DNA from 4 places in the Bacillus sp. F9_6S_D1_P_5 genome. Region 2 is predicted to be linked to each of the others. Evidence: riboswitches for the same ligand, from Rfam matches in the RefSeq annotation. Region 2 holds a riboswitch; each other region holds the start of a gene.
The links. A riboswitch is a leader RNA that binds a small molecule or an ion and turns the genes downstream of it on or off. The one in region 2 is predicted to bind lysine.

Region 1 (4,448 bases), on a different contig from region 2:
CCCCTTTCTCTCCATCCTTTTATTGTATATTTTATTTTTCTTTCATTCAATTCAAAAAACTTTAAAACCTAGTTGATTTATACGATTAATATGTATTATAATGAAACAAATTTAATTATTGCTGATTGGAAAAACCAAAGGCACTTTTCTCATACGGGAAAAGTGCCTTTTTCATTTATTATTACAGGGGGATTTTTTATGCAGAAATTAATTGTCTTTGCTATTATTGGATTTTTCGCTCAATTGATTGATGGAGCACTTGGAATGGCGTACGGGGTAACATCTACCTCGCTATTATTAATGTTTGGTATCGCACCGGCTGTAGCTTCCGCATCTGTTCATTTAGCTGAGGTCGTTACAACCGCCGCTTCTGGTGCATCCCATCTCAAATTTGGAAACGTTGATAAATATACCGTTTCCAGACTTACATTACCAGGAGCAATTGGCGCATTTATTGGGGCATGTTTTTTAAGTAATTTACCTGGCGATGTAATTAAACCGTACATTTCCGTATTTTTATTTACTTTAGGGGTTTATATTTTATTACGATTCCTCATTCAAAAACAAATTGTTACTTCAAATAAACGTATGTCTGCTAAACAGCTTGTTCCGCTTGGCTTATTTGCTGGATTCGTTGATTCAACTGGTGGTGGTGGCTGGGGTCCGATTACGACGCCTGTACTTTTAGCAAGAGGAAATGAAGCTAGAAAAGTTATCGGATCTGTAGATACGAGTGAGTTTCCTGTTTCACTCGCTGCAACAATCGGGTTTTTCATTTCACTTGGATGGGAACAAGTAAGTTGGGTTTGGGTATTTTCTCTCATGCTCGGTGGTATCGTTGCGGCACCAATTGCTGCATGGCTAGTGCGCATCGTTCCTTCTCATTTACTTGGCGTATTAGTTGGTGGCCTTATAATCTTTACAAACATTCGTACACTGCTTACTACATTTAAAGTGGATCCAACTATTATTTCACTTTCTTACGTGGCAGTTGGTCTTGTCGTTATTATTTCTATTTTCATTGCTGTTCGCAATCATTCCAATCTTTCTAACGCACCGACAGCTGGATATCCGAATGATCAAAAACAAATGCTACCATAACGATAAAAATACCGCCCGATATACTTCGAGCGGTATTTTTTATTTTTCTATTTTCCAATTAATCATCGTTTCTGTAGTGCCAGTTCTCTTCATATGTAATTTCTCTAATACACGAATCGAGCTAATATTTTCAAAAAGTGTCTCTGCAATAATCGTTTCTACCTTTTCCGTTTGAAAAGCCCAATTTATTAACTCTCTTACAGCTTCTGTCGCATACCCTTTATTCCAATATTTCTCAATAAATCCGTAACCAATTTCTACTGTATGTTCCTCATTTGGTTTCCCTTTAAATCCTATATCACCTAGAACGATGTCACCTTCTTTTCGAATGACATACCACGCTCCCCAAGGCAATAAATCCTTATTTTGTTTTACATTTTCTACATGCCCTACAATATGCGGACCACTGTTATATCCTTGCTCGTTAGCAACTTGCATACTCTCTTCTGTACACGGTACTATATAGAGTCTGTCTGTTTCTAATTTCATATTGATTTCCCCTTTTCAATTAAACAATACTTCAATTTTATCAGAAATAAAAAGAATATTCATTCTATTCGTCGGATTTATACTTATTCTTTGAAACGAATTTAAGGAATAATCCTCTTTTGATAGTTATGTCGAATTATATTTTCAGAATTTTCTTTTATTTTTAAAGGGTTTTTTATTATTTTTTGCGAAACATTTGTATAACAATTTCTTTCTTTATTTTTTGTTACATAACAGTAGGTTCAGGTGGAGTTTTGCAAGCGTTTCCTATACAATAACCGATATTTTTTGACTTTTCCTAACAAAATATCTTGCAATATATTCAGAAAGTCATTACAATTGCCATATATTAAAAATCTTAGCAATATATCAAATCCTCATCAATCCGATGAGGTAGAGGTTGCGACTTTTAAGAGTAAAGCGGACGAGACATAGAGAATGTCACCGACTCCGTTTGAAAGGAAAAGTTGCCGAAGTTTATATTTCTTCTCTGGAAATATGAGCTGGGGCTGTCTCCGAAAGGAACAGAACTGTCACGTTTACAAAATTACCGTGTAAACGTGGGGTGCTATCTTAACGGAAGGGTATGATGGGGTGGTTATTTGTGAAACGTTCCGCCAAATTCCTTTGGCGGTTTTTTGTATTTTTCTCCCCCGTTCCTTCCTATCTTACAAGAAAAGGAGTGTTGAACATGAATAGCGCAACGAATCAAACTACCTCTGAAACACAAACTACAAAAGGAAAAGGTGAATTAAAACGTAGTTTAAAATCAAGACACCTTACGATGATTTCTCTCGGTGGTACAATTGGTACCGGACTATTTCTTGCCAGTGGTGGTGTCATCCATTCAGCTGGGCCTGGTGGTGCATTAGTTGCATACGCCGCAATTGGAATTATGGTTTACTTTTTAATGACAAGCTTAGCTGAACTCGCAGCTTACATGCCTGTTACGGGATCTTTTAGCACATACGCAACAAAATTTGTTGATCCATCCCTTGGCTTTGCACTTGGCTGGAACTATTGGTATAACTGGGCAATTACAATTGCTGCTGAACTCGCGGCTGTAACATTAATTATGAAATTTTGGTTCCCAGATACCCCTTCCCTCATTTGGAGTGGATTATGTTTAGCTATTATTTTCCTTTTAAACTATTTATCTGTTAAAGGGTTTGGTGAATCTGAATATTGGTTCGCACTTATTAAAGTAGTTACTATTATTATCTTTTTAATTGTCGGCTTTATGATGATTTTCGGAATTATGGGCGGCGAATCCGTTGGGTTTAAAAACTTCACTGTTGCAGATGCACCATTTAACGGCGGCATCATGGCAATTATCGGTGTATTTATGGCAGCTGGTTTCTCATTCCAAGGTACTGAATTATTAGGAGTTGCTGCTGGTGAAACTTCTGATCCAGAGCGTAATATTCCGAAAGCAATTCGTTCTATCTTTTGGCGTATTCTTTTATTCTATATCCTTGCAATTCTCGTTATCGGTTTATTAATTCCTTATACGACTGAAAGCCTTGCTGCAAGCGATGTAACAGTAAGTCCATTTACACTTATTTTTGAAAAAGCGGGCGTTGCCTTTGCTGCTTCTGTTATGAACGCTGTTATTTTAACGGCAGTACTATCTGCTGGTAACTCTGGTATGTATGCATCAACTCGTATGCTTTGGGACTTAGCTCGCCAAGGTAAAGCACCAAAATTCTTAGGGAAATTAGACAGCCGCGGTGTACCTGTTAACGCATTAATCGCAACGTCAATTGTCGGTAGTATCGCTTTCATTGCTTCTTTATTCGGTGACGGCGTTGTATACATTTGGTTATTAAACGCATCTGGAATGTCTGGCTTTATCGCATGGGTCGGAATCGCAATTAGTCATTATCGTTTCCGTAAAGCATATATCGCACAAGGTAAAGATTTAAAAGACTTACCATATAGAGCAAAATGGTTCCCATTCGGTCCAATCTTCGCATTTGCACTTTGTGTCATCGTAATTTTAGGTCAAAACTACGGGGCATTTATGGGTGAATCAATTGATTGGAACGGCGTACTCGTTTCTTATATCGGTTTACCACTCTTCTTAGTACTATGGTTAGGATATAAATTTACGAAGAAAACAAAAGTGATTCCGCTTGATAAATGTGAATTGAAATAAAGTGAAAAGAGCAAACAAATTTGTTTGCTCTTTTTTTATTCCGATGCTTCTCCCTTCCCTATTGCTCCTGTTTTTGCAATAATAAAGGAAATATAAATAAAGGTTGGGATACGATGAACATTCGCATTACTGATGAAGCAAAAGCAGCTATACATAGATTAGAACGTAAAGACAAAAAAATCATTCGCATTAGAGGAACAATGACAAACTCTTGTAGTATTTTCGTTGATGTGGATTTAATTTGGGATACATATAATGCAGATGACGTTGTATATGAAGATGCTGATTTTATCGTACAAATGGATTCATTTACGAAAGACTACACTGGTGATACGGTGAAACTTGATTATAAGACGACTGGTTTTAGTATTACGACTCCGAGTGAGACTTTGGTTTATGGGTTGTCGATTAAAAAATAAAAATTGTTTTCAGCTGACCAATGAGGTGAAAAAATGGGTAAATATGTTCCGTTAAAATTTTTATTTAACGAAGAATCAGCAAAAAATATGGCCGATTCTATTTGTAAGCACGATCCTACTTTCCCTAAAAGAAACTTCGTATCTTCCGTAACATGTAAAGTTGAAACTTTAGAGTTAAAGCAGCGTATTGAAGTAATAGCAGATGAATTACATCATGCATTACAAAAAGATTTTAATGAAGCAATCCATATTTTACTGAAAACATTGGGACCAGAAAATAC
Region 2 (4,448 bases):
AACGATAAATTCAGCATCAGAAGTTTTACCTTGTCCTGTTTGATGATAGAAGTTATCGAAATAAAAACTATCTTTAATAAATTCGTTTAAAAATGGAGTGATTTCTTTTCCATTTATTTTTTTATTAATAACAAAACTTTGTGTAGATTCCATGGAAATCAAAATGACATTTTTACCTTTTGCAGCTCCAAATAAGTTTTTATCAACTTGCTTATCTTTTGAGTCTGTATAGTTTTTAATTTCAGAGAACCCGTCACCACTTGCAAATACACGTTCAGCTGAAGATTTAGATTGAAGTGTAATATCGAATAGATGATATGTGTATAAACCTAAATTTTTCACGACAGTTTGACGATCAAATGAACGTGAGAACATTTGTGGTTTATAAATAACTGAAATAACAATTTGTAATGCTAGTAGAGCTGTTACACCGCTAAAGAAAGTTCGCTTCTCAGAGCGAGAAAGTGGCGTCTTGTCGCAAAATGCCGGGAATTTACGCGAAAGAAACATTAAAATAATCGCGTCTGCAAATAACAGTAATGTTTTATACGTAAAGAGTTCTTTTATACTTGTCCCTAAATCAGCCATATTATTTGTTTGAAATAATACTGGGAACGTAACGAAATCGTTATAAAACCCATAAAACATTGCATTTCCAAATAAAATGAATGATAGTATAAAACTAATTCCAACTATAATGCGGTTTCGGTGTTTAGATGCAAACAAAGCAAAACCAAAAAATAAAAGTAACGCAGCTAGTGGATTAATAAAAAGCATAAATTCTTCAAAGAAATTATCAATTTTAATATCGAATGCTAGCTTGTACACAATATATGTTTTTATCCATAATAAAACGACTGCAACGAGTGCAAATCGCAGTTTTGGAAACAGACGTTGTAGCATAATATACTCCTCTCCTAAAAAGCATGACAGTTCTTGTGAGCCGATTTAATTAGCGCCTCATTTTATATATACGAACAGTCCTTTGTTATTATGTTTATTATACTATGAGTATCATTATACGAAAATAAAAGAGAGTTGTGGGCTTTTTTATAATAATTGAGTAGAAAAAGGGCAGTAGGAGACAATAAAACGGAGTTTCTATATATGATTATTGTCGTACGCAGAAAGAATCGTGTAAGGAGGTTATAATGCGAAAGTTATTGTATTTTATAGTATGTAGTAGTGTTATACTTTTTGCTTCACCGAGTGTGTCGGTAGCCCAATATGATGCACCTCTTATGGAAGATGCCCTTTATTCTGTCTTATTTCCGAAAATAAATAAAGCAATTGAAAAACAATATGGGAGTTTAAAACCTTATCAATGTCCTAAAATTATCAGTTTAAAAAAAGTGTATAGCGGTACATATTTATTTCAAGCGAGTATTGAAGTGACGAAGTATGAGCAGGTTGGTGGGAAAATTGTTCCACCATTTGAGAAGGTAACGATTACATTTAATAATGAAGAGGGCGAATGGGAAGTAACAAAGATAATAGTAAAGCGCTTACCAAATGATACGAAATTAAACTGTAAAAAAACAATATAAAAAATTATTTGACAAATAAAATGTTCCTTTGGTATTGTTAATAACAACAATTAGATGTTTGAAAATTAAATAGACTTACCTCATCTACTCTCAAAGGTAGAGGCCGCGATAGGAAAGAGTAAGCTATGGGAGATTTAATGGAATCTGTGATCATAGGTTGAAAGGGACTATTGCCGAAATATAAGAATAACCATCTTATTCATATATTGGGACTGCATTGAATAAATGTAGTACTGTCATAAGATTTATTTTATGGAGAGCTATTTGGAGATGTTGATGCGGTTTCTTATTTTGAGGAGATAACAACTCGTTTATTTTTTCAATATATATTTTTCCTAATAAGAAACGCGTGTGAACATTGTTCCGCGCGTTTTTTGTCTATCTAAAAGCGTGCTGCAATGAATAGAAGATTGGGGTTATGAGTTTTAGAGGAAATAAGGGAGGAATTCAAATGTATTTACACGGCACAAGCCGAATCAATGGGCAAGGACACTTAGAAATTGGAGGGTGCGATACGACGCAGCTAGCAAAACAATATGGAACACCACTTTATGTATACGATGAAGAGTCTATTCGAGGAAAGTGCCGCGCGTTTCATCGTGCTTTTAAAGAAAGTGGTTTCACTTACCAAGTAGCATATGCAAGCAAGGCGTTCTTGTGCATGGAGATGTGCCGAGTGGCTCGTGAAGAGAATATGTCATTAGATGTTGTTTCTGGAGGGGAATTATATACTGCGCTTCAAGCAGGATTTCCGGCATCGCGTATTCATTTTCATGGCAATAATAAAACAGATGAAGAAATTGTGATGGCTCTTCAGGCGAATATTGGTTGTTTTGTCGTAGATAATTTCTTAGAATTAGAGATTTTGCATGATTTAGCAGTGCAACATGGGAAATTTGTGAACATATTAATTCGTGTAACGCCTGGAGTAGAGGCGCACACACATGAATATATTACAACAGGTCAAGATGATTCGAAATTTGGATTTGGCGTGTCAAATGGTCAAGCGATGCAAGCAATTGAACTTGCTTTACAAAAATCAAATTATAACGTGCTAGGGATCCATTCACATATTGGGTCGCAAATATTTGAAACAGCTGGTTTTGTTCGAGCAATTGAAGTTCTTCGCCAATTTTTAGAAGAAGTGAGAGAGCAAACAAACTATGTAGTAAAAGTGTTAAATGTAGGCGGGGGATTTGGAATACGTTACACAGAGTCAGATACACCATTAACTCTTGAGACATATGTGCGAGCTGTAACAAGTGCAGTGAGAGAACAATTTACAGTATGTAATTATCCATTGCCAGAAATATGGGTTGAACCAGGTCGTAGCATTGTAGGAGATGCTGGAACGACACTTTATACAGTCGGATCTGTGAAAGACATTCCTGGTATTCGGAAGTATGTATCAGTGGATGGTGGGATGACTGATAATTTAAGACCTGCTTTATATAACGCTCGTTATGAAGCGATGTTAGCGAATCGAGGGAACGATGAGAACGAGGAAGTTGTTTCGATTGCAGGAAAATGTTGTGAGAGTGGAGATATGTTAATTTGGGATATCACTTTACCGAAAGTTGCTACTGCTGATTTATTAGCAATTTCTTGTACAGGGGCATACGGGTACTCGATGGCGAATAATTATAACAGGATTCGTAGACCAGCTGTCGTCTTCGCGAAAGGCGGCACATCACAAATTGTTGTAGAGCGCGAAACATATGAAAATATCATTGGGAACGATCGCATACGTATTAAAGAACTGGTTTAAATAGGGGAAAAGGAGTTGTTCGGATGGGCAATTCCTTTTTTGTAAAATAAAATAATTAAAATATATCGGAAAACTAGGATTGAAAAAAATCTGAATTGTGATAAAATACAAATACAAAGCTTATCAAGAGAAGCGGAGGGAACTGGCCCGACGAAGCTCGGCAACCTGCTTATAGAAAGCAAGGTGCTAACTCCAGCAAAATGGAATCCATTTTGAAAGATAAGGTAAAATATATTACCGAACAGTCTTTTCGAAATGGGAAAGATTTTTTTTATGAATAAAAAGGGGGGCTGTTCGCGTGAGCGTACGGGAACATTTTGAGGAAGTATCTGAGAGAATTCAAGCGATGCTTGCTGATATGAAATATGGTTCAATTACAATTGTTGTGCAAGATGGGAAAGTCATTCAATTAGAGAAAAGTGAAAAAGTACGTTTAAAGTAAAAAGCGCTGACTAGAAAAACTAGAGGCGGTTTTAACCTATATCATTAGGTTAAAACCGTCTTTTTGCTTTTACAGGGGGAAAGAACATGTTGACGTATGAAACGTGGGAAGAAAATAACATTTCATTTTCAGAAGAAGATGAAACGAAAGGCGCGCTATCTGTATTAAGTTGGGCTTATAAAGAATACAAAAGTGAAATTGTATACGCATGTAGCTTCGGAGTGGAAGGGATGGTACTACTGCATCTTATAAACCAAGTAAATCCATCTGCTAAAGTTGTATTTTTAGATACAAATGTTCATTTTCAAGAAACGTATGAATTAATTCAAAAAGTGCGGAGACGATTTCCTTCATTAAATATTATAGAACAACAGCCGGAACTTACACTTGATGAACAAGCGAAGTTGCATGGTGAGAAATTATGGGAAAGTAATCCGAATCTCTGTTGTAAAATTAGAAAAATTTTACCGTTAGAAAAATCATTAGCAGCAGAAAAAGCGTGGATATCGGGCTTAAGGAGGGAACAATCAGAAACACGTAAGCATACAAAGTTTATAAATCAAGATCATCGCTTTCAATCTATTAAAGTTTGTCCGCTCATTCATTGGACGTGGAAAGAGGTATGGCGATATGTATACAAACATAGTTTGCCGTATAACCCGCTGCATGATGTTGGATATCCAAGTATTGG
Region 3 (4,448 bases), on a different contig from region 2:
GTGGTATTAAAATGGTGGAAGCACTTCATAAAGCCGGTCTTCCAAAAGGTCTTGTAAACGTAGCGACAGGACGCGGTTCTGTAATTGGTGACTACTTAGTAGAGCACGAAGGCATCAATATGGTATCGTTCACAGGCGGTACAAACACAGGTAAACATTTAGCGAAAAAAGCTGCAATGATTCCACTTGTATTAGAACTTGGTGGTAAAGACCCTGGTATCGTTCGTGAAGATGCTGACTTACAAGATGCTGCAAACCATATCGTAAGCGGTGCATTCTCTTACTCTGGTCAACGTTGTACAGCTATTAAACGTGTACTTGTACACGAAAACGTAGCAGACGAGCTTGTTAGCTTATTAAAAGCGCAAGTAGCTGAACTATCAGTTGGATCTCCAGAACAAGACAGCACAATCGTTCCATTAATCGACGACAAGTCTGCTGACTTCGTTCAAGGTTTAGTTGACGATGCTGTTGAAAAAGGTGCTACAATCGTTATCGGTAACAAACGTGAGCGTAACTTAATTTACCCAACATTAATCGACCACGTAACAGAAGAAATGAAAGTTGCTTGGGAAGAGCCATTCGGCCCAATCCTTCCAATCATCCGTGTTTCTTCAGATGAGCAAGCAATTGAGATTGCTAACAAATCAGAGTTCGGCTTACAAGCAAGTGTCTTCACAAAAGACATTAACAAAGCATTTGCAATTGCTAACAAAATCGAAACTGGTTCTGTTCAAATTAACGGACGCACAGAGCGCGGCCCTGACCACTTCCCATTCATCGGTGTAAAAGGTTCAGGTATGGGCGCACAAGGTATTCGTAAGAGCCTTGAGTCTATGACACGTGAAAAAGTAACTGTATTAAACTTAGTTTAATCTTATATGTAGAAGCTGATCTAGTTTTAGATCAGCTTCTTTTTAAATACATGCTTCCAAAAATAATGGCGTATTTATTTCAAGTTCCGATTTGGTTTTCCAAATCGAACTAAAACATGCCATAATAACTTTAATTCCTGAAGCACCTCTTCATATGTTCCGCGATCACTCCACGATAGTGGATTACTTTTCAAATCCACTACAGCAGAACCAATTATATGTGCATCAATACAATTATTTCGTGCAATACGTCTTGCCAAAGATGGCATTTTTGAACCTCTAAAATCCACCGGAACTTCATCTACCATAAGTACAAAACCTTTGTGCCAATACAAATCAATAGAATACTTCAAACAAATTTCTTCTAAATTTCTACCTACATTCGTCCCCTTAAATGAAGGATCTACAACAAGCACTTCTACGTCTTCTTTAAGAGAAATATTTCCATGAATCTGTGCTTCAATATAATGATTAAGATTACGGGCTGACTCTTTGTTTACGAAATCTATAAACGGCCTTTCCAGGTTAGCTAGTAAATGATGAATGAATCTTGTTGGAGTCAAATTCCCTTCACCAATTGCAAAATCTCTTACGAATGTCTCTTCCAAAAGAGCAGCTAAAATCATGTCAAACTCTTCATAAGTACCCTTTTCTTTTGGATCTTGATGCGAATCTAAATACGTATATGTAGAGCGATAAGAAACTTTTGGAGATAAGAGAAAATAACATGATCCAAAGCGCGGGGCAGGCCCATCTGGATGTAACATTAAATTTAGCGCCCCATATTTGGGCCGTTCATTATTCGTTACGCCTTCCAATTGATATGCGCCTCCAAATATTCTCTGTTCCCAAAGGTCACGTTCACCACCCGGATAAGCAGACACACTTCCATTAGATAGCAATGTTTCAAACTGACTTTTATATATTCCTTGCTCAAACAGTGCTTCAGCAATATTTTTCATGTTCGAATCTAATCTATCTGGATGAAAGTGTAAAGCAATCCTCGCATTTGATTTTAAATGAACGACAGCTTCTTCAAACATTTCATCTGTAATATTAGACATTTTAAGTATATGATTAATTGTTGCTTTAGCCTCACGTTTTTCGTTCTCTGCATATTTTGAAATATACTGTAAAGCAAATAATTGAGATCTTGATAATTCCATAATCAAACCTCTCCTTTCATTAAAATGACCTTAATCATTTCAATGAAAAGCTTATTCTTTCCTTCTTATGAAACAAAGCCTGTTAAAAAAACCGATGCTTCGGATTAAGATTTTCAGACAAAATTCTTTGTGCTTCACTCTGTCGCTATTTCTTCTGCATAACGAATAAACGCTATAGCCCTTCCTAACCCCTTTTTAATCACAAACTCTTCTCTATAATCTGATTATTAATATATCCATTGACGTATAAAAATTCATTTGTTACTCTTAAAGACGTTAATTTAATATTTAAATCCTCATTCGTATCTCGGTGAGGTAGAGGTTGCAGTCATTAAGAGTATCATTTCAGGAGATGTAGTGGCATTGATGAAGGAATGAGAAAGGAATGATTGCCGAAGTAAGTCGTGTCCACCATGCACACTTGCTGGGTCTGCATTTAATAAGTGCAGAACTGTCACAAACGAAACGTTTCGTTTGTGGAGAGCTATCGAGAGGTATGTCGTGGGTTTCTTATAAGATAGAAAGCATGTAGCGGCAAATTACGTGCTTTTTTTGTTTTGTTTGGGACTTCTCTTCTCTACTAAGAAGACATACATATCTCCTCGCTTGACTTGGTTATACTAACTTTGGAGGTATTTTCTATGCAACAAAAAAAATGGGGCTTTTGGGTACTAACAGCTTTCGTTGTCGGTAACATGGTTGGCGCTGGTATTTTCATGGTGCCAAGTACGTTAGCACAAACAGCAAGTCCTCTCGGTGTCACTTTAGCTTGGTTAACAACAGGGTTTGGTGTTTTAATGCTAGCTCTTGTTTTCGGTAATTTAGCAATTCGTCGTCCTGATTTAACGACAGGACCACAAAGTCATGCATATGCTTTATTCTCAACACCAAAAAAGAAAAAAATGGCTGGTTTCAGTATGGTATGGGGATATTGGGTTGCAAACTGGGCAAGTAACGTTGCCATCATTACATCTTTCGCGGGATATTTATCACTCTTCTTCCCGATTATGAAAGATACACGACTACTATTTTCAATCGGTTCTTTTAACATAGAAGTCGGAAAACTAATTACATTTACGATTTGTTCCATCTTACTTTGGGGAACTCACATTATATTAACGAACGGTGTAAGCGGAGCTGGAAAGCTAAACTTCTTAGCAACAACAACGAAAGTAACTGGATTCCTTTTATTCATCGTCGTTACGTTATTTGCATTCGAAGCTTCTAAGTTTGGACAATGGTACACACCGATGATCGATAAATCAGGTGCATCACACGGCCTACTTTCACAAGTAAACTTAGCTGCTCTTACAACGCTTTGGGCATTTATCGGAATTGAATCAGCGGTTCTTTTATCAAACCGTGCTGTTTCTCCAAAAACGGTAAAACGTGCAACAGTTGCGGGATTACTTATTACAGTTGCGATTTACTTAGGAATTACAATTTTAACAATGGGTGTACTTCACGTTGATAAATTACAAGCTTCTGAACGTCCATTAGCAGACGCACTAAACGCTGCAATGGGTCATGGCGGCGGGAAACTGATGGCATTACTTGCTCTTACTTCCCTATTCGGTTCTATCTTAGGTTGGATTTTATTAAGCTCAGAAGTACCATATCAAGCAGCAAAAGAAGGTTTCTTCCCTTCCTTCTTCACGAAAACGAATAAAAAAGGAAGTCCGATTTACTCATTACGGTTAACAAACATTATGTCGCAAGTTTTCTTATTCTCAACATTATCAGGAACAATTGCGGAAGCTTATACATTCGTTATTACCGTATCAACATTGGCCTACCTCATTCCATATCTCGTTTCACCAATCTTCCAGTTAAAACTAGTCGCAACTGGTGAAACATATAAAAATGAAATGCGGGCAAGAATTACAGATGGTATAGTCGCAGTAATCGCACTTTGCTACGCACTATGGGTTATTAAAACGGGTGCAGCCGATATAAAAACATTCCTTCTCGGAATCGGTTTATTCGTAATCGGCTTTGCATTCTATCCATTAATGAATCGTGATCAGAAAAAAAATAACGAAAAGAAAAACGGGCAAGTTGCATAACGCAATTTGCTCGTTTTTTCTTTTGTAAAACATATATAATAGAACAAAGAGGTGAAAAACATGTCAATCGAATCGCTATGGAGCAGTCGCTTCCAACAACATATGCAAAATATCATTACATACTTTGCACGTATGATTAACGGTTTACTATATAGCTTTATCTTTATTTCATGCGTTGGTGCATACTACTATGCTCAGTTTCTAAAAGCATCTCCTTCTAAAGGAATATCTTTACTACTTATCACAATTGTACTTACATTCATTATAACGAGATGCCCTATCCGTACATTTATTCAAAAACCTGATGCTGTCTATTTGCTTGCATTAGAAGAGAAACTAAC
Region 4 (4,448 bases), on a different contig from region 2:
GAGTCCTGTTACGCGACCAGCCCATTCACCTTCGACAGTAGCTCGCCCTTCGAGTTTTAATCCAATCTCCTCGAAGAAAGAGATTGCGTTATCAAGTGATTCTACAACGATGCTGACATTGTCCATTCTTAGTAATCTGTTGCTTGCCATAGTCTGTATCTCCTTATATGTATAAATTTATTATCTAACTATCTTTGTAATTATACAAAATTCCGTCTAAACAAAAAACACCTTGTCACAGTGTATGAAAATGTGAAAAGGTGTTTTCGGGTATAGCATATAATATCTTGTTAACGAACAAGACGTCGTAAACCCTCTATGATATAAATATGCGCGAACTTATTATGTTCAAGTAGTTTCAAGAATTTGATACTGTAATTGCTATTCACTAAAAGAACTTCGACTTTCCAACAAAATAGTCCTACCCTGTTTCTATTTATATAGGAAGAAAATAGATTCATATAATTTGTTTTAAGTTTTACTAGTGGAAATTAACTCATCTGCACTAAAGGCTCAATTTTCGCCATAAATGATTGATGCAGCGCTTCAACACCTGTTACTAAATGAAGACGGTCAATAACGACAGACACTTTAATTTCTGATGTACTTACCATTTTAATATGAATATTTTCTTCTTTTAAAGTAGTGAACATATTCGCAGCAACACCAGGATTAGAGACCATACCAGATCCTACAATTGATACTTTTGCTAAATGATTTTCATATTCTACAGATTCATAGTGAAGTGTTTCTTGATTTTGTTCTAATACCTCTAATGTTTCTTTTAAATCATTAGAATGGATTGAGAAGGAGAGATGAACAGTTCCTTCATTTGTAATACTTTGAATGATGATGTCTACATTAATATGTGCCGCTGCTAATGTAGAGAAAACTGTTGAAAGTGCACCTTGTTCCAATCCTTTCATTGTGACGCGTGTAATATTATCTTCAAATGCAATACCTTTAACGATTGATTGTTGTTCCATGTTACATTCTCCTTTTACAATTGTTCCGTTTTCTTGTTCCATACTTGAGCGAACTTCTAAAATGACATTATGATTTTTAGCAAACTCAACAGCACGCGGGTGTAATACACCAGCACCGAGGTTTGCAAGTTCTAACATTTCGTCATAAGAAATTGCATCTAATTTATAAGCATCTTTTACAACTCGTGGATCTGTCGTATATACGCCGGTCACATCTGTGTAAATATCACATTTTTTTGCTTTCAGTGCAGCAGCTAATGCAACAGCAGTCGTATCAGAACCACCGCGTCCAAGCGTTGTAATTTCATGATTTTCACTCATTCCTTGGAATCCAGCTACAATAACGATCGTACCTTCAGTAAGATAAGATTGAATTCGATCTGTCTGAATATCAGTAATCCGTGCACTACTATGTACAGATTCTGTTGTAATACCAGCTTGCCATCCTGTTAATGAAATTGCGTTATAACCTTTTGCTTGTAGTGCCATCGTTAATAATGAAATAGTCACTTGCTCTCCTGTTGATAGAAGCATATCCATTTCGCGTTTACTTGGATTTTCTGTAATAGCGTTAGCAAGTGCGACAAGTTCATCTGTACTTTTTCCCATTGCTGAAACGACAGAGACGATACTATGTCCTCGTTCATATTCTTCAATAATTAAATTTGCTACATGTTGAATACGCTCAACACTTCCAACAGAAGTGCCACCAAATTTTTGTACAATCGTTTCCATTACGAATTCCTTCTTTCATCCATTTTTAAGAATAGATCAGGACATATATTAATCCCAATATTCCTGTAGTTACCAGAGAAAAACAAAAAACACCATCTCAAATAAGTGAGGATGGTGCTGTTACAGGAAAAGGGAAACAGAAAACGGAGCTAATAAAAAAACCGCCAAAAAAGGAATATCATAAAAATGATATCTCTTTTTTGTAGATAGCTCTTCATACGTACACGTCTGTACATATGACAGTTCTGTTTCTATTCGAAAACAGCCCCAATCGATAAATGCAGAGAAAATTATCGATTTCGGCAATACTTCCTTTCATCTAATTTCATAGACATCTCTGTGTCTCCATTAGAATACTCATAAGTATCGCAACCTCTATCTCACGTTTTAGGCGAGAGTGTTTGATTTATGAAGTTGTTGGTAACATTTGTTTTATAATAATTTAAATTTTTCGGGGAATCAAGTGTTTTGTATAAATTTTAAAAATTCTTTCTTTTATAAAGGGAGTTTGTGAAAAATGTAGCAAAATAAATTCATTGCATGTACATTAAAATTATAGTGCATTGGAGGTGGAAGAATGAAGAGGAAAAAGCCTATTTATGTTTCGGCAGAAATGAACACAACAATGGAGAAATTATGGGAATACACGCAAGAACCACGTATACATACAGAATGGGATGCCCGCTTTACTGAAATTTCGTATTTAGAGAAAAAAGAAGGAGAACCACAGAAGTTTTTATATAAAACAAAAATCGGATTTGGACTTGAAATAGCTGGTGAAGGGGAATCGATAGGTGAAATAAGAAAAGAAACGGGAGAACGTATTTCTTCTTTAAAATTTTGGACGGATAATAGATTATCTCTTATTCAAACAGGGCGTGGTTATTGGAAGTATACACCGCGTAAAGAACACATTCATTTTGAGACGCAATATGATTATGATACGAGGTTTGGTCGTATAGGGAATGTAATAGATTTCTATATATTTCGGCCGTTATTAGGCTGGGCGACTGCTTGGAGTTTTGATGCTTTAAAGTTATGGTTAGAAAAGGGACTCCATCCAAGGTTACTAATTAGAAGAACAATGACATATTGGCTCGTATGTTTTTTTATTGCTTTTGTATGGATGTATCAAGGGATAGTGCCGAAACTAGTGTTTACTCATTCAGAAGAAGTAAAAATGTTGTCTGTGATAATTGGTTCAACTGCGCATAGTATTTTTCTAGTTAAAATAATTGGATTACTAGAAATTATTTTTGGTGTCCTATGGCTGTTGCCATTTCAAAAACGAAAAGTATTTATCGTACATATTTTTATGTTAATAGCTTTAACGATAGCGGCAGGATTTACGAATGTCGCAAGCTTTACAGAGCCGTTTAATCCAATTACATTAAACGTTCTACTAATGGGGTTATCAATTGTCGGTTATATAAATAGTGCGAATTTGCCAAGTGCAAAAAATTGCAAGAGGAAAAGAAAGGAATAATGTATGGCTAATATGTATGAAAGACTATTAGGGGATTCTTATACAAAACTTCATCCGAAATTACAGAAACGCTATGAAATTACGGAAGAAAATAGCTTTACTGGAGAAGGAAATATGGATGAAATTTACGGAGGTTCTTTTTTCGTAAAATTGATATTAAAAATTGCATCGAAGTTTAGAATGTTTTTCTCTGAGCGGGGGAAGGAAGTGCCATTTACAATACATAATACCGCTGAGCGAGATGAAAATGGAAATGAATTTGTACGATGGAATCGTACTTTTTATTTTCAAAATAAAAAAAGATATTTTAACGCTGTTATGCAGTGGGATGAAGAGAATAATGAAATTGTGGATTATTTTGGTGAACCACACATACTTGTTTCTACTCTGAATTTTCATATTGATGAAGTGGGGGCAATGCATATTTCTTCAAAGAAACAATGGTTTTACATGTTTGGAAGAAAAGTCCCGTTGCCTAGATTCTTATATGGAGAGGCCGACATTGTAGAAAGTTATGATGAAACAAGGCAATGCTTTCGAATTCATGTACAAGTACGAAATCCGTTAATTGGTTCATTATTTTCATATAAGGGGACATTTGTGGAAAGGAAATAAATGATATGAAAAATATAATAGTTGGACTTGCTTGTTATATTATTTTTCTAATATGTGAGTGGTCAAATGTAAACCCAGTTGAAGCAATTATTTTATTATCTATTTTGTTATTTATACCGATGTCATTTTGCATCATTGATAAGAAAACAAGAAATGGATCATATATGTTTTTTTATAAATTTATATCGTTGTTATATCCAATCGCAGCAATTAGTGCAATGTTAGCTTTCGTAACAAACCACTATTTTTTTGCGTTACTTTGGTTTGTATATACAGGAATTGTTACATTATTTGGTGTGAGTAGATTACTAGAAAGAGGATGGAAACCGCTAGAAGAGACAGCTATCGATAGTGCGTTTATATATTTGTTTTTAGGTGGTTTTTGGTTTTTTGCTTCTGTATCAAAACTCTCCATTATGCACTTTAGTTCTGACATTGTTTTACTCACAGCTGCACATTTTCATTATTCGGCATTTCTATTGCCGTTATCAGCTGGTTTAATTGGGAGAAAAAGAGAAAAGAGAAGTAAAGTATATGATGCCATTATGTTTGTCATCGTCATTTCACCTATGTCAGTTGCGATCGGGATTACATACTCAAGGGTATTTGAATTTTTTGCTGTGTTG

Region 1: linked by a shared signal. The riboswitch ahead of ACUXEY_RS20305 (amino acid permease) and the one ahead of lysA (diaminopimelate decarboxylase) in region 2 are both predicted to bind lysine.
Region 3: linked by a shared signal. The riboswitch ahead of ACUXEY_RS17475 (amino acid permease) and the one ahead of lysA (diaminopimelate decarboxylase) in region 2 are both predicted to bind lysine.
Region 4: linked by a shared signal. The riboswitch ahead of ACUXEY_RS10445 (aspartate kinase) and the one ahead of lysA (diaminopimelate decarboxylase) in region 2 are both predicted to bind lysine.

Annotation. Positions count from the first base shown of each region.
Region 1 is NZ_JBTREW010000018.1:23,012-27,459, reverse strand. It holds gene ACUXEY_RS20315 (sulfite exporter TauE/SafE family protein) at 91-1,101, shown strand; gene ACUXEY_RS20310 (GNAT family N-acetyltransferase) at 1,141-1,590, opposite strand; lysine riboswitch at 1,977-2,169, shown strand; gene ACUXEY_RS20305 (amino acid permease) at 2,282-3,748, shown strand; gene ACUXEY_RS20300 (iron-sulfur cluster biosynthesis family protein) at 3,862-4,167, shown strand; gene ACUXEY_RS20295 (DNA alkylation repair protein) at 4,201-4,448, shown strand, end outside.
Region 2 is NZ_JBTREW010000026.1:1,979-6,426, forward strand. It holds gene ACUXEY_RS24105 (LTA synthase family protein) at 1-903, opposite strand, end outside; gene ACUXEY_RS24110 (DUF3888 domain-containing protein) at 1,152-1,547, shown strand; lysine riboswitch at 1,637-1,818, shown strand; gene lysA (diaminopimelate decarboxylase) at 1,999-3,315, shown strand; SAM riboswitch class I at 3,433-3,541, shown strand; gene ACUXEY_RS24120 (YezD family protein) at 3,614-3,757, shown strand; gene ACUXEY_RS24125 (phosphoadenylyl-sulfate reductase) at 3,844-4,448, shown strand, end outside.
Region 3 is NZ_JBTREW010000013.1:111,003-115,450, reverse strand. It holds gene gapN (NADP-dependent glyceraldehyde-3-phosphate dehydrogenase) at 1-875, shown strand, start outside; gene ACUXEY_RS17480 (DUF3626 domain-containing protein) at 950-2,041, opposite strand; lysine riboswitch at 2,350-2,536, shown strand; gene ACUXEY_RS17475 (amino acid permease) at 2,683-4,107, shown strand; gene ACUXEY_RS17470 (ABC transporter permease) at 4,168-4,448, shown strand, end outside.
Region 4 is NZ_JBTREW010000007.1:43,188-47,635, forward strand. It holds gene ACUXEY_RS10440 (VOC family protein) at 1-150, opposite strand, end outside; gene ACUXEY_RS10445 (aspartate kinase) at 492-1,721, opposite strand; lysine riboswitch at 1,921-2,107, opposite strand; gene ACUXEY_RS10450 (DoxX-like family protein) at 2,299-3,207, shown strand; gene ACUXEY_RS10455 (DUF4166 domain-containing protein) at 3,211-3,822, shown strand; gene ACUXEY_RS10460 (YndJ family protein) at 3,828-4,448, shown strand, end outside.